DNA from 3 places in the Geobacillus sp. CAMR5420 genome. Region 3 is predicted to be linked to each of the others. Evidence: riboswitches for the same ligand, from Rfam matches in the RefSeq annotation. Region 3 holds a riboswitch; each other region holds the start of a gene.

Region 1 (4,645 bases), on a different contig from region 3:
AGCTCTTTTGCTTTTTGTTCGTATGCTTGTTTGTCGGCCCATGTGTTTTGCGGCTGCAGGACGTCATCGGGCACGCCCGGGACGTGCGCCGGGATGGCGAGGCCGAAAATCGGATCTTTGACTGTTTCGACGTTGTCGAGCTCCCCTTCGACGGCGGCTTGCACCATCGCTCGGGTGTAGGCGAGCTTCATGCGGCTGCCGACGCCGTACGCCCCCCCTGTCCAACCGGTGTTGACCAAAAAGACGCGGACGTTGTGTTCAGCGATTTTTTGCCCGAGCATTTCCGCGTACTCGACGGCCGGGCGCGGCAAAAACGGTGCGCCAAAGCACGTTGAGAACGTTGCTTCCGGTTCGGTGACGCCGCGTTCGGTGCCGGCGAGCTTGCTTGTGTAGCCGCTTAAGAAATGGTACATCGCTTGTTCGCGCGTCAGCTTGCTGATCGGCGGCAGGACGCCGAACGCATCGGCTGTCAAAAACACGATCGTGGACGGATGGCCGGCGACGCTCGGGTCGATGATGTTTTGGATCGCCTGAAGCGGGTAGGCGGCGCGTGTGTTTTCCGTCAGCGTGCCGTCGTCGTAATTCGGCACCCGCGTCGCGTCATCGAGGACGACGTTTTCGAGCACCGCGCCGAAGCCGATGGCGTCAAAAATTTGCGGCTCTTTCTCGCGCGATAGGTTGATGCATTTCGCATAGCAGCCGCCTTCGATGTTGAAAATGCCGCGGCTTGACCAGCCGTGTTCATCATCGCCGATCAAGCGGCGGTTCGGGTCGGTCGAGAGCGTCGTTTTTCCCGTTCCCGACAAGCCGAAAAAGAGGGCGACGTCGCCTTCCTGGCCGACGTTGGCCGAGCAGTGCATCGGCAGGATGCCTTGTTCCGGCAGCAAATAGTTCATCACCGAGAAAATCGATTTTTTCATTTCGCCGGCATACTCGGTGCCGCCGATCAACACGGTGCGCCGTTCAAACGAGATGATGATGAACGCTTCCGAGCGCGTGCCGTCGACTTTCGGGTCGGCTTTAAAGTTCGGCGCGCAAATGACGGTGAATTGCGGCTCATGCACGGCGAGCTCTTCGACGTTCGGCCGAATGAACAGCTGATGGACGAACAAGTTGTGCCAGGCGAATTCGTTGACGACTTGAATCGGCAGCCGGTATTTCGGATCGGCGCCGGCAAAGCCTTTAAACACGAACAGTTCATCTTTCTTCATTAAATAGTCGAGCACTTTGTCGTACAGTTTATCAAACGTCTCCGGAGACATCGGCTGGTTGACCGCTCCCCAGTCGATCGTTTGCTTCGTTGACGGTTCTTCGACGATGTATTTGTCTTTCGGCGACCGCCCTGTGTACTTGCCGGTCGTGACCGCGACGGCTCCGGTGTGCGTCAGCCGTCCTTCGTTCCGCTGCAGGACTTTCTCGACGAGCTCGGCGACGGACAGTTGATGATGCACGTACGGTTTTTGCAGCAATACATCAAGCTTATTCGTCATGTTTGCGATCCCCATATTCAAAACCTGCCTTCTTTTTGAAATCACTCTTGAAAATAGTATAACACATTTTTATTAATAGTCCATACTAATTGTGTGGGTTTTTCAAACTTTATTTTGCCCAATGTGTCGATTTCCTTGAGGAAAGAATTTTCTCGGCTGGAAATGATAAAAAATGAATTTTGATAGTTGACTTTGCCGATTCCATTGCGATAAGATAAGTCATTGAACGGATACTCTTATCCCGAGCCGGTGGAGGGACAGGCCCGATGAAGCCCAGCAACCGTCACAACTGTACATGTGTGAAATGGTGCTAACCTGTGGCAAGGCGCAGTCCTTGAACGATAAGAGTGAAAGGAAGCAATACGATTGCCATGACCTTTCCTCAGCCGTTACAGGAAAGGTTTTTTATATTGCGAAGGGAAAAAGGGAAATGAGTTCCGTGTCGCCACATTATGCCAAGAGGAGGAAACAAACCGAATGTCAGCCAAACGCCGCTTGTTTACTTCAGAGTCTGTGACGGAAGGACATCCGGATAAAATTTGCGACCAAATTTCTGACGCCATTTTGGATGCCATTTTGGAAAAAGATCCGAACGCCCGCGTCGCCTGCGAAACGAGCGTCACGACCGGGCTGGTGCTCGTGAGCGGGGAAATCACGACATCAACATACGTGGACATTCCGCGCATCGTCCGCGATACGGTCCGGGAGATCGGCTACACGCGCGCCAAATACGGATTTGACGCCGATACGTGCGCGGTGCTGACGTCGATTGACGAACAATCGCCGGACATTGCGATGGGGGTGAACCGGGCGCTTGAGGCGCGCGAAGGTCAGATGACTGACGAGGAAATTGAAGCGATTGGCGCCGGCGACCAAGGATTGATGTTTGGGTTCGCCTGCAATGAGACGGAAGAATTGATGCCGTTGCCGATTTCGCTTGCGCACCGCTTGGCGCGCCGATTGGCGGAAGTGCGCAAAACGGATGTCTTGCCGTACTTGCGGCCGGACGGGAAAACGCAAGTGACGATCGAATACGATGAAAACGGCAAACCGGTGCGCGTCGATACGATCGTCGTTTCCGCGCAGCACCATCCGGAAATTACGCAAGAGCAAATCGAGCGCGACATTAAAGAACAGGTCATCAAGCCGGTCGTGCCCGCAGAGCTGCTTGATGAGAACACGAAATATTTCATCAACCCGACAGGACGGTTTGTCATCGGCGGTCCGCAAGGGGATGCTGGGTTGACGGGGCGCAAAATCATCGTCGATACGTACGGCGGCTACGCCCGCCACGGCGGCGGCGCGTTCTCGGGCAAAGATCCGACGAAAGTCGACCGCTCGGCGGCGTATGCGGCCCGCTATGTCGCGAAAAACATCGTCGCGGCAGGACTGGCCGACAAATGCGAAGTGCAGCTTGCCTACGCGATCGGCGTCGCCCGCCCAGTTTCGATTTCGATCGATACGTTCGGCACCGGCAAAGTATCGGAAGACATTTTGATTGAGGTCGTGCGCAACAACTTCGATCTCCGCCCGGCGGGCATCATCAAAATGCTCGACCTTCGCCGCCCGATTTACAAACAGACGGCTGCTTACGGCCATTTTGGGCGTACGGACATCGACCTGCCGTGGGAGCGCACCGACAAAGCCGCCTTGTTGAAAGAACAAGCGCTGGCGTTGGCGGACAAGTGATGAAAGAAAAAGAGCTGCCTGATCACGGCAGCTCTTTTTTGTTGGCGCACGATGTCCGCTGTTGCTGCAGCGCTTTGTAATACTGCCCTTTCTCGACATATTCGCGGCGGATGCGCTCCATTTCACGGATGTCGTCTTCCGTCAGTTCGCGGACGACTTTCGCCGGCCGGCCGAGGGCGAGCGTGTTGGGCGGAATTTTTTTGCCCGGCGGCACTAAACTGCCGGCGCCGATAAACGCGCCTTCCCCGATTTCCGCGCGGTCCAAAATGATCGAGCCCATGCCGATGAGCGCGTTTTTGCGAACGATGGCGCTGTGCAAAATGACTTGATGGCCGACTGTTACACCGTCTTCAATGATAAGCGGATTGTTTGGACTTTGATGCAAAATTGAGTTATCTTGAATATTGACCCGGTTGCCAATCACCGTTGGCGCCACATCGCCGCGAATGACGGTATTGAACCAAATGCTCGTCTCTTCGCCGATCACGACATCGCCGGTGATCGTCACATAGTCGGCGATAAAGGCGGAGGCGGCAATTTGCGGCGTTTTGCCTTTGTATGGGTAAATCATGGGCGTTCGTTCCTTTCTGCTGCAAAATCGATCGTTCACCATGTATTGTACAACGCTGCGTCCAAATCGCCAACGAAAGTGAGCGCGCCTGGTCGGGATTGGTGAAAAACGTTTCGTTTCGCCCGATGAGTGGTTGGGATCGGGAAAGAAGATCCGATTTCACAAAGCTTCTCAACGTGAGAAGAACCGTTGTTGAGCGGTTTTTTCATTCCATCGCCAACCCTTTTATGGTTTGCCCCGCCCGCATTGATGGCAATACTGGAAGACGAGATCGCAGGCTGTTCAGACGCGAAACGATTTTGGTTGCTGATAAGATGGAAATGCTAGGAGACGAGACCATGGTGTTTGCACCTGAGGTGAGCCGATTGAACATTCCGAAAAACCCCATCGCCTTGATGAAAATGGTGTATCGTGACGTGCTTCCGCTTGTCCACCGCGAGCTTGCCTATTGGCGGCGCCAGGCCGAGCGCATTCCCGACCCGGAATTGCGGCGCCAGGCCTTGGCGAGCATCGCTTCGAAAACGTTCCATTGCGAAGGCGGCTCCATTTTGGCGCTCTTGGCCGGAGAAAACATGGAGGATTGCATCCGCTTTATCGTGGCTTACCAGACGATCAGCGATTATTTGGATAATTTGTGCGACCGCAGCACCTCGCTCGATCCGCTCGACTTTCGCGCCTTGCACGATTCGATGCCGGACGCTTTGACGATCGGCGCGGAGCCGTCGAACTATTACCGCCATCGCCGCGAACAGGAAGACGGCGGCTATTTGCCGGCGCTCGTCCGCACGTGCCAAGAGGTGCTCGAGACGGTGCGCCATTATGAGACGATCGCCCCATTTTTGCATGAATTGGCCGGATATTATTGCGACTTGCAAGTGCATAAACATGTCGAAGC
Region 2 (4,645 bases), on a different contig from region 3:
TTGCTTCGTTTCGTTGGCCGGCTTAGAGCTCACGGCGTCTTGCTCGTTCGTGCAGCCGGCCAAGACGGAGAACACGGCAAAGAAAAGAAGAGAAAGGAACGATAAGGCCTTAAATCGTTTCATGCTGCTCCTCCTTTGCAAATAACGCTGGCAGTGCCGCGCTGTAGCTGCCGCGGACGATGCCTTTTTCGGTAATGATCGCGGTAATCAGTTCGTTTGGCGTCACGTCAAACGCCGGGTTATACACGTTGACGCCTTCCGGGGCGACGCGCACGCCGGCCAGATGGGTCACTTCATCCGGATGGCGCTCTTCAATCGGGATGTCTGCCCCTGTCTTTGTCGCCAAATCGATGGTGGACAACGGTGCGGCGACGTAAAACGGAATGCCAAACGATTTGGCGAGCAAGGCGAGGCCGAACGTGCCGATTTTGTTCGCTGTATCGCCGTTTTGTGCGATCCGGTCGGCTCCGACGATAATGGCGCGAATCCCTTTCGCTTTGATCGTTTGCGCCGCCATGTTGTCCGTAATAAGCGTGACGTCGACGCCTGCTTGCATCAGCTCCCAGGCGGTCAGACGCGCTCCTTGCAAAACGGGGCGCGTCTCAAGGGCGTACACGGATAACTCGATCCCTTTCTCTTTCGCCAAATAAAACGGGGCGAGCGCCGTGCCGTAGCGGGCGGTGGCGATCGAGCCGGCGTTGCAAATCGTCATCACCCGGTCGCCTGGGCGAAAAAGCGATAACGCATGTTCGCCGATGCGGCGGCAGACATCTTCGTCCTCGATTTGGATGCGGATCGCCTCGTGAATAAGCACCGTTTTCGCTTCGTTGACTGAGGCGGCGTCTTTGGCGGCGGCAGTGAGCCGGTCAAGCGCCCAAACCAAATTGACGGCCGTCGGGCGGGCGCTTGCCAAATAATCGCGGTCTTGCTTTAGGCGGCTATGGAACTCGTGGACCGTTTCCGCTTTATAATGCGAGGCGGCGAGCGCCAGACCATAAGCGGCGGTGATGCCGATCGCCGGCGCTCCGCGCACTTTCAGCGAGGCGATCGCATCGTACACGTCTTCAAGCGTATGCAGGTCGATATATTCTGTTGCTAATGGCAATTTTTGTTGGTTTAAAATCGTGATATGCGTCTCGCGCCACTCGACAGAGCGCGGGATGGCAAAGGTGTCCATCGTCGTCTTCCTTTCTTTTCACATTTTCCGTTGATCCGGGCCGGCACTGGGCCGGTCGTCGCCGTGTTACTATTCGGTTTCTGCAAACACTCGGCGGAAGCCGTCCGTTCCGGTCAGCTCGTTGCGCTCGACAATCAGGCGGCGGCCGAGGCGGAGCGCGTGTCGTTTGGCGGCAAGGCGGGCTTCTTTCTGCTCGATGCCGTCAAGGTCGGCCACATGGGCGAGGCCGATCGTCCGGCGGATGACTTCGCAGCCGGCAAAGCCGACAGCATCGACGAACGCATGCCGGAGCACATCGTCAAGCAAGCCCGGTGTTGCGGCGTACGTCTCGATGCTTTTGGTGCGCCAAAGCTCCGAGAATATGGACGCAAAGACGTCCCAGGTCCGGTCGATGTGATCAAAGAGCGGTTGGCGCTCAACGTCAGGGCGGGACAACGCATTTAACAGCAAGTTGGCGAAAAACTGCCCAAGGTCAAAGCCGATCGGGCCGTAAAAGGCGAATTCCGGGTCGATTACTTTCGTTTCGTCGGTGCTTGCGAAAATGCTGCCGGTATGCAAATCGCCATGCAGAAGCACATCGGCTTCGGTTAAAAACTTGCGCTTCAGCTTTGCTGCTTCTAGGTGCAAGCGGTCATCGCGCCAAAGCGCTTCAACGTCTGGGCGCAATTCGTCTTCAAAGTTGTTCGTTTCGTGGTCAAAAAACGGGTCGGTGAAGACGAGGTCTTCCGTGATTTTGCACAGTTCCGGATTGACGAAGCTTTGCGCCAATTTCTTTTTCTCTTGCTGGTTCATGCCGAAATCAGACGTATAAAACGCCGTCTTGGCGACAAACTCGCCGATATGCTGGGACAAAAGCGGATACGTTTTTCCTTCGATCAACCCTTTGCGGGCGATTTGCAAACGGGATAAGTCTTCCATCACCGTAATGGCGAGCGATTCGTCAGAATAGTAGACTTTCGGCACGTATTGCGGCACATAGCTCGCAAACGTGCGCAGCGCGTTGCTTTCGATGACGGCGCGCTTTAACGTAAGCGGCCAGCTTTCGCCGACCACTTTGGCGTACGGCAACGCTTGTTTGATGATTACGCCTTGCTTTGTTTCTTGGTCGACGATATGAAACACTAAGTTCAAGTTGCCGTCGCCGATCTCGCGGCACAAAAGAGGCGCCCCGTCGCGGAATAAGCCGAGGCGGACAGCGAGAGATACCGCCTTCGGTTCGGTCAGCGGTTCGTAAACCGATGTTTGAACAGTGGTCATTGCCTTGTTCCCCCTTTTTTCATTTCGCTCGTTTTCAAATGCCGGTTCTGACGCGCGCTAAAACTCGGCGTTTCCGGCAAATGAAAAAGCCTCTTTCGCATACGGAAAGAGGCTTGAAGATGCATCGTCTTCGCGCCTCTTATCTTTCAGAAAGACATCGGTCTTTCTGTTGGACTTAGCACCGTGCCCTGCGGAAGCGGTTCGCTTCCGGCGCCGCCTTTGGCGTGCGCCCTATCTCACGATAGCATTACGGTCGGTTGCTGGGCTTCATTGGGCCAATTCCCTCAGCCAACTCTTGATAAGAGTACCGATTTCTTGTATTCAGTTTCGGGAATTTTCACGATGTTCTCAATTGTTTGGTTGCTTGATTCGAATGATACATGGTCGGCCAATCGATTGTCAATACGTTTTGAAAAAATTTTTTGCCGTTTCATAGTCGTGCGGCCGGCGGTCGGCAAACACCGGGATGCGCGCGCGGACGTCCGCAACGAGCGCGGGATCGATGTCGGCCGAGAGAATGCCCGGCTTCTCGTCCGCCTCGGCGATCACTTCGCCCCATGGGTCGATGACGAGCGAATGGCCGGCAAAGACGTTGTTCGGGTCGCGGCCAGCCCGGTTGCAGGCGACGACGTAGCATTGGTTTTCAATCGCCCGCGCCATCAAGAGCGTCCGCCAATGGTGCAGGCGGGGAAGCGGCCATTCGGCGACGACAAACAGCACTTCCGCCCCAGCCAAAGCATGGGCGCGAATCCACTCCGGAAAGCGGATGTCATAGCAAATGACCCCAGCGCACGGCAGCCCGTCAAGCGAGAACAAGCCTGGCTCGTTTCCCGGCTGCAAATACAAATGTTCATCCATCAATTGGAACAGGTGAAGCTTGCTGTATTCGCCGACGATTTGGCCATGACGGTCGGCCACGATCATCGTGTTTGTCACGCCGGCGGCTGTTTTTTTGGCGACCGAACCAGCGACGAAATGGACGCCGTACGTTTGCGCCAATCGGGAAGCGAGCGCCTTCGCCCGTTCGGCGCCTTCGTCGGCAATTTCATCCAGGCGCGTCAAATCGTAGCCGGTCGTCCATAACTCTGGCAGCACGATGATGTCAGCGCCGTCTTTGGCAGCGGATTCCACGGCCTGTTCGGCTTGCTGTTCGTTTTTTGCTGGATCGCCAAATGCAATGTCAAGCTGCAGGCAGGCGATGCGGATCGTCATGAGCGTTCACCTCGGAAAAAAATTTTTCTTTACATTTTGCTTTTAACGATATATGATGTTGCACTAGAATTTCAAGAATTTTTGAGAAGGTGTGGACGATGACGATCGAATTTCCCTTTTCCGAACTGCTTGAACAGCTGCCGAAGCAGTTTTTCGCCTCGCTCGTGGCGAAAGTCGGTGCGAAGATCAAGGCGGGTTATGATGTGATCAACTTAGGGCAGGGCAATCCGGATCAGCCGACGCCGGCGCACATTGTCGAAGCGATGCAGAAGGCAGCCGCGAACCCAAAATACCATAAATATTCGCCGTTTCAAGGCTACTCGTTTTTGAAAGAAGCCGTAGCGGCGTTTTACGCGCGCGAGTACGGGGTGACGATCGACCCGGCCCGCGAGGTCGCCATCTTGTTCGGCGGCAAGGCCGGGCTTGTCGAGCTGCCGCTTTGCCTCGTCAACCCGGGCGATGTGGTGCTTGTCCCGGACCCGGGCTATCCGGACTATTGGTCGGGGATCGCGCTTGCCCGCGCGCGGATGGAGATGATGCCGCTTTCTTCGGAAAACGGATTCTTACCGGATTACGAAGCCATTCCGGAGTCGGTCGCCGACCGAGCGAAGCTCATGTTTTTAAACTATCCGAACAATCCGACCGGTGCGACGGCGACAAAGGAATTTTTCGCGGAGACGGTGGCGTTTGCCGCCAAGCACGGCATTGCCGTCGTGCACGATTTCGCTTATGGGGCGATCGGCTTTGACGGCCGGAAACCGGTCAGCTTCCTGGAAGCCGATGGGGCGAAAGACGTCGGCGTCGAAATTTATACGTTTTCGAAAACATACAATATGGCCGGCTGGCGTGTGGCGTTTGCCGTCGGCAACGAGCGGATCATTCGGGCGCTTGAGCTTTTGCAGGATCATTTGTATGTCAGCTTGTTCGGCGCCATCCAAGAAGCGGCCGCCGCGGCGCTCCTTGGTCCGCAAGATTGTGTCACGGAGTTGGTCGCATTGT
Region 3 (4,645 bases):
CGCTCACCCCCGGCGCGGCAGCCGCGCTGATGGCGTCCATGCAAATGGTCAACATCACGGCATCGTGATGAGCGGCAAATTCCTCGATTTGTTCATAGGCGGCCTCGATCGGCCCTGCGGTCAGCTCGTCTTCAAGCATGTACCGGCAGCCGTACGTCTCGGCCGCCGCAAACAGCGCCGCCGTGTTGCCAAGCCGCTGAATGCCGAGGCAGAAGTAACGGACCCGTTCGTCTTGATCCAATATTTGCCGAAACATCGTCCCGGACGTCGGCCCGTCATCGTACGGGCGCAAGTCGAAATGGGCGTCAATGTTGAGGATGCCAAGGCGGGCTTCGGGCCCGAGCGCTTCGCGAACGCCCAAGTAATGGCCGTACGCCGTCTCATGGCCGCCGCCGATCACGATAGACGCCATCCCGTTTTTCAGCAGGCGGGCGACCGCCTTCCCAAGTTCAGTCTGGCTTTGTTCGAGCCGTTCATCGACGCAAACGACATCGCCTGCGTCATAGACAACGACCCCTTCCGGAAGATGCCAAGGCAGCCGGGCCAGCGCCGCTTTGACGGCGGCCGGCGCCTCTTTCGCCCCTTGGCGGCCTTGGTTGCGGCGCACTCCTTCGTCGCACGCAAACCCGATGAATGCCGCCGCTCGTTCCACCGTCTCCAATGGCTGCGACAAATCGAGCAAGCGAATGCGCTGATGAAGACGAAACGCCTGCTCATCGCTCACGCTGTCAATCCGTCCCGTCCAACGGCCGGCGTCTGGCGGTTGATACATGAGACCATCTCCTTTCCATCATCAGCTGCTTGTTTCTTTCGCCACAGCTTTGCCGTTCTCCTCCTCATGCACGCGAAAAGAGGAAATCGCCGCCGTTTGGCGAATAAAAAAACATGATTGACAACAGAAAGGGTGTTCCACATGAAGCCAATGACCAACTTGCACGCTGTCATCGCCGGTCAAAGCGCGCCGCCCCCATGCGACGAAACGCTCGGCGTCCGCCTGACGGAAGCCCGAGACGGCTATGCGAAAGGCGTATGGACAATCAGCGAATCGCTGCTCAACGGCAACGGGGTGATTATGGGCGGGTTCGTCGGGGCGGCGGCGGACATTCTCATGGCGTATGCAGTGACGACCTTGCTTCGCGATGACCAAATGCACGCCTCCATCAACTTGCAGACGACGTTTCACCGCCCAGCGGCGGCTGGAGAAGCCGAAATCGAGGCGCGGGTGGAAAAGTTCGGGAAAACCGTCGCCTATGTAACCGCCATCGTGCGGCAAAACGGCAAAGAGGTGGCGAGCGCCACGTCGTCGGTGCTGATCATGGACAAACCGTGAAGGTGATGGATCTCCAAAAGGCGTTTTTGCGCATGCTCGTTCTCCTTGGATTCGACGAGGCCAAACAGCAGCTGCTGTTGTTGTTTTGAAACGCATGGAAAGCGATGATCAGAGGAATCCGAGAAAACCGGTGAAAAACGATGATGTTCGCCAAATCGGTGGTTTTGTTGAAAAAGGAGAACCAATTTCACAAGGTTTCCCCACTTGAGAAGAGGCGTTGTCGAGTTGCCTTTTTCATGACATCATCAGTCCTCAATGGCGAAACGAGGTGAGGCGCAGCCGTTTTCGACCAGTTGCCAAGCGCCGGAGAAAGCGCTGTCAAAAACAGCCGCTCTCCGGCGCCTTTTGTTGCTTGTTACCCACGGACAAACGTTTTCGGCATTACGACGGCGACGACTTGCCCGCGGGCGCACAGTTCGCCGTTGGCGAACACTTCGGTGTCCACTTTCCATTTTTTCGGATGAATCTCCGTCACAGTGCCGACGGCGACAAGCGGCACTCCATGCGGCGTCGGCTTGACGAAATCGACGTGAAGCGACGCAGTGACAAAGCGCGGCGGCGTTTCCCCGCTCCCTGGTTCATGGCCGTTTTTCCGATGCAAGGCAAGCGCCGCTGAACCGGTGCCGTGGCAATCAATGAGCGAGGCGATCAGCCCGCCGTACACAAACCCTGGAATCGCCGTATGTTCCGGACGCGGCGTATACACCGTCACCGTTTTGTCGCCCCGCCACCCGGTGCGAAAATGGTGGCCTTGTTCATTCAGACGCCCGCAGCCGTAGCACCAGGCGAATTCATCAGGGTAGTCGTCTTGAATCGCGTGCACGATCATTTCTTCCACGTCATCCTCCCCCTCTCTTTTTCTAGTATACCATTGAATCGAGAAGACGACGACTCCTACATGGACGGTTGTTGTCTAGCGGCAGGCAAGGCCATACGAAGAAAAATGGAACGAAGCGCCAATCGCCAGACGGCAAATTCATAGGCGGCCCAAACAGCTGGCCGCCTAGCGTGACGCCATTTATCGAGCAGGCTCGTAAAACTCGATCCATTCGCCGTCGGGCCCGAGGAAGAACAAATATTTTGCTCCGTTCGGAAGTGTCGTTATTTCTTCCCACACAAGCGGCACACCGAGCGACTGAAGCCGTTCTTTCTCCTGCTCAATGCCTTCCACCGTAAACGCCACATGGTGCACTTTTCCTTCCGTCGGCAAATCCGGATTGTATCCTTCGATCAGCTCGACAATGATCGAGCCGCCAATCCCTAAAAACGCCAATTTCATCGTGCCGTTCGTATGAATCATTTCGTCGAGCAGCTCTAAGCCGACAACATTTTGATAAAACTCTTTCGATGCTTCGATGTCTTTCACTTGAATGCCGACATGTTCAAATTTTTTGACTGCCATTCGTCCCTCTTCCTTTCTATGACTCAGTTAACCATACTGCTTGTAAATACGGCGTCATCTGCATCGGGAAAATCCCTTTTTTCCCAAGCTCTGTCCATATGTAGCGGTCAAGGGCGTACGGTCCGTCCGCCTTCCATTCGTCCGCCTCGCTGTCGGTCAACAACAACGAAAAGGCTGTTCCTTGCGCTTCCCCATACAAATGAACGTATCCGTCCCCACGGTCGACATGCACCGCCGCCTTAGGGTCAAACCGGATGAGCTCCGCCTGCACACAGCGCATGACACAAACGGCGAACGCTGCGGCAGGGAGATGAGCGGCCATGCAAGCGCGGAGCGAAACCGCCTCCTCCACTGTTTCTCCTTCACCTCCCATCGACAAAAACCCCCTTCGCCTCGGAATGATGCGAAAGGGGCCATGAGCCGTTCTTATCATCCAAAGCGAAACCGCTTTGCGGGTGTTAGCACCTTGCCTGCGGCAGGTTGCTGTGGGGTCATCAAGCCCGTTCTCTCGCCCACTCTTGATAAGACGTATGCAATTTATCTTCTATCTTATCATACATCATCAAAGGCAACAATCGTCATTGTTCGACTTCCGGTTGCTCGGACGTGACGCCGACATCTTTCCACGTCAGTTTCGAGCCCGGATCGACCGTGAAGTTGGCGACGCGGTTGTTGACGGCATAAATGGCCGAACGATACAACGTCGGGATGACCGGCACTTCTTCGTTCATCAGCTTTTGCCATTCACTGTAAATTTTCCGACGATATTCTTTGTCAAACGCCTGTTCGGAATGGCCTTTTTCCAACAGTTCATCGTTTTTCTCATTCACCCAGCGCGAGTAGTTGAACATGACGTTGCGGCCGTACAATCCGTACGGGTCGACGTCCGTTCCAGTTCCCCAAGCGGCGGCGTAGACATCCACTTTCGGATCGTCTTTTTCGACCATATCGTAGAAGGAGTTGAACTCCGCCAAGCGTCCGTCTACAAGCTGAACATCGAGGCCCACATCTTTCCAGCATTGCATATAAAATTTGGCCAGCGGTTCAGCGATGTCCCCACCGCTCATCGCCAAGAAGTTGATCTTGAATTTTTTGCCGTTTGGATCTTCGCGGAGGCCATCGCCATCCACATCTTTATATCCCGCTTCATCCAGCAATTGTTTCGCTTTTTCCGGATTGTACGTATATCCTTTGATGGAGCTGTCATGATAGCCCGGGAACGACGGCGGAATGAGCGTGTTCGCCGGGAAGCGCAAGCCATGATACAGGCGGTCAGCCACCTCTTGGTTGTTGATGGCATACGCCATCGCTTGGCGCAGTTTTTTGTTTTGGAATTTCGGATTGTCCATTACGTTTTCCTGCTTTTTCGCATCCCAATGGCCGAGTTTAAAGCCGATATAGTTGTACGCCAAATCCACTCTACCGATAAACTGAATGTTTTTCGTCCCTTTCGCGTTCAAATATTGGTCAGTCGGGAACTCAGCGACGTCAATTTCGCCTTTTTTCAGCGCTTGCAGGACGACTTGCGGGCTGACGACTTTCAAAATGACGCCTTCCAAGTTCGGTTTGCCAGCCCAGTAGTCATCATTGCGAACAAACTCTACCGACTCGCCCGGAACGATTTTCTTCACTTTAAACGGACCGAACCCGATCGGGTTTTTCCGGATTTTATCCGATTTCGCCAAGTCTTTGATCGGAATGTCTTTCAAGTAATGCTTCGGCAGCGGATACGCCCAAATGCCGGTCAACACCGACGGATTGGCCTGTTTCCATGTGATCGTCAACGTCTTTTTGTCGATGACTTTAATGCCGGAAATTTTATCCGCTTTGCCGCTGTGATATTCTTCCATCCCGACGATCCCTTGGATGAGCGCATCGCCATAGCGGACGCCGGTGTAATCTTTATGGCCGAT

What was found. Region 3 has a riboswitch for S-adenosylmethionine ahead of DI44_RS09650 (hypothetical protein). Riboswitches for the same ligand answer to the same signal wherever they lie in the genome.
Region 1: linked by a shared signal. The riboswitch ahead of metK (methionine adenosyltransferase) and the one ahead of DI44_RS09650 (hypothetical protein) in region 3 are both predicted to bind S-adenosylmethionine.
Region 2: linked by a shared signal. The riboswitch ahead of mtnK (S-methyl-5-thioribose kinase) and the one ahead of DI44_RS09650 (hypothetical protein) in region 3 are both predicted to bind S-adenosylmethionine.

What each region holds. Positions count from the first base shown of each region.
Region 1 covers NZ_JHUS01000057.1:34,210-38,854, reverse strand. Annotated here, with positions in the region: gene pckA (phosphoenolpyruvate carboxykinase (ATP)) at 1-1,505, opposite strand, end outside; SAM riboswitch class I at 1,724-1,838, shown strand; gene metK (methionine adenosyltransferase) at 1,968-3,179, shown strand; gene DI44_RS02875 (gamma carbonic anhydrase family protein) at 3,202-3,750, opposite strand; gene DI44_RS02880 (tetraprenyl-beta-curcumene synthase family protein) at 4,089-4,645, shown strand, end outside.
Region 2 covers NZ_JHUS01000024.1:50,173-54,817, forward strand. Annotated here, with positions in the region: gene DI44_RS11605 (sugar ABC transporter substrate-binding protein) at 1-123, opposite strand, end outside; gene mtnA (S-methyl-5-thioribose-1-phosphate isomerase) at 110-1,177, opposite strand; gene mtnK (S-methyl-5-thioribose kinase) at 1,247-2,434, opposite strand; SAM riboswitch class I at 2,571-2,739, opposite strand; gene DI44_RS11590 (carbon-nitrogen family hydrolase) at 2,834-3,646, opposite strand; gene DI44_RS11585 (pyridoxal phosphate-dependent aminotransferase) at 3,745-4,645, shown strand, end outside.
Region 3 covers NZ_JHUS01000030.1:72,842-77,486, reverse strand. Annotated here, with positions in the region: gene hutG (formimidoylglutamase) at 1-772, opposite strand, end outside; gene DI44_RS09635 (PaaI family thioesterase) at 914-1,330, shown strand; gene DI44_RS09640 (PaaI family thioesterase) at 1,686-2,168, opposite strand; gene DI44_RS09645 (VOC family protein) at 2,349-2,732, opposite strand; gene DI44_RS09650 (hypothetical protein) at 2,749-3,105, opposite strand; SAM riboswitch class I at 3,156-3,260, opposite strand; gene opp4A (oligopeptide ABC transporter substrate-binding protein) at 3,311-4,645, opposite strand, start outside.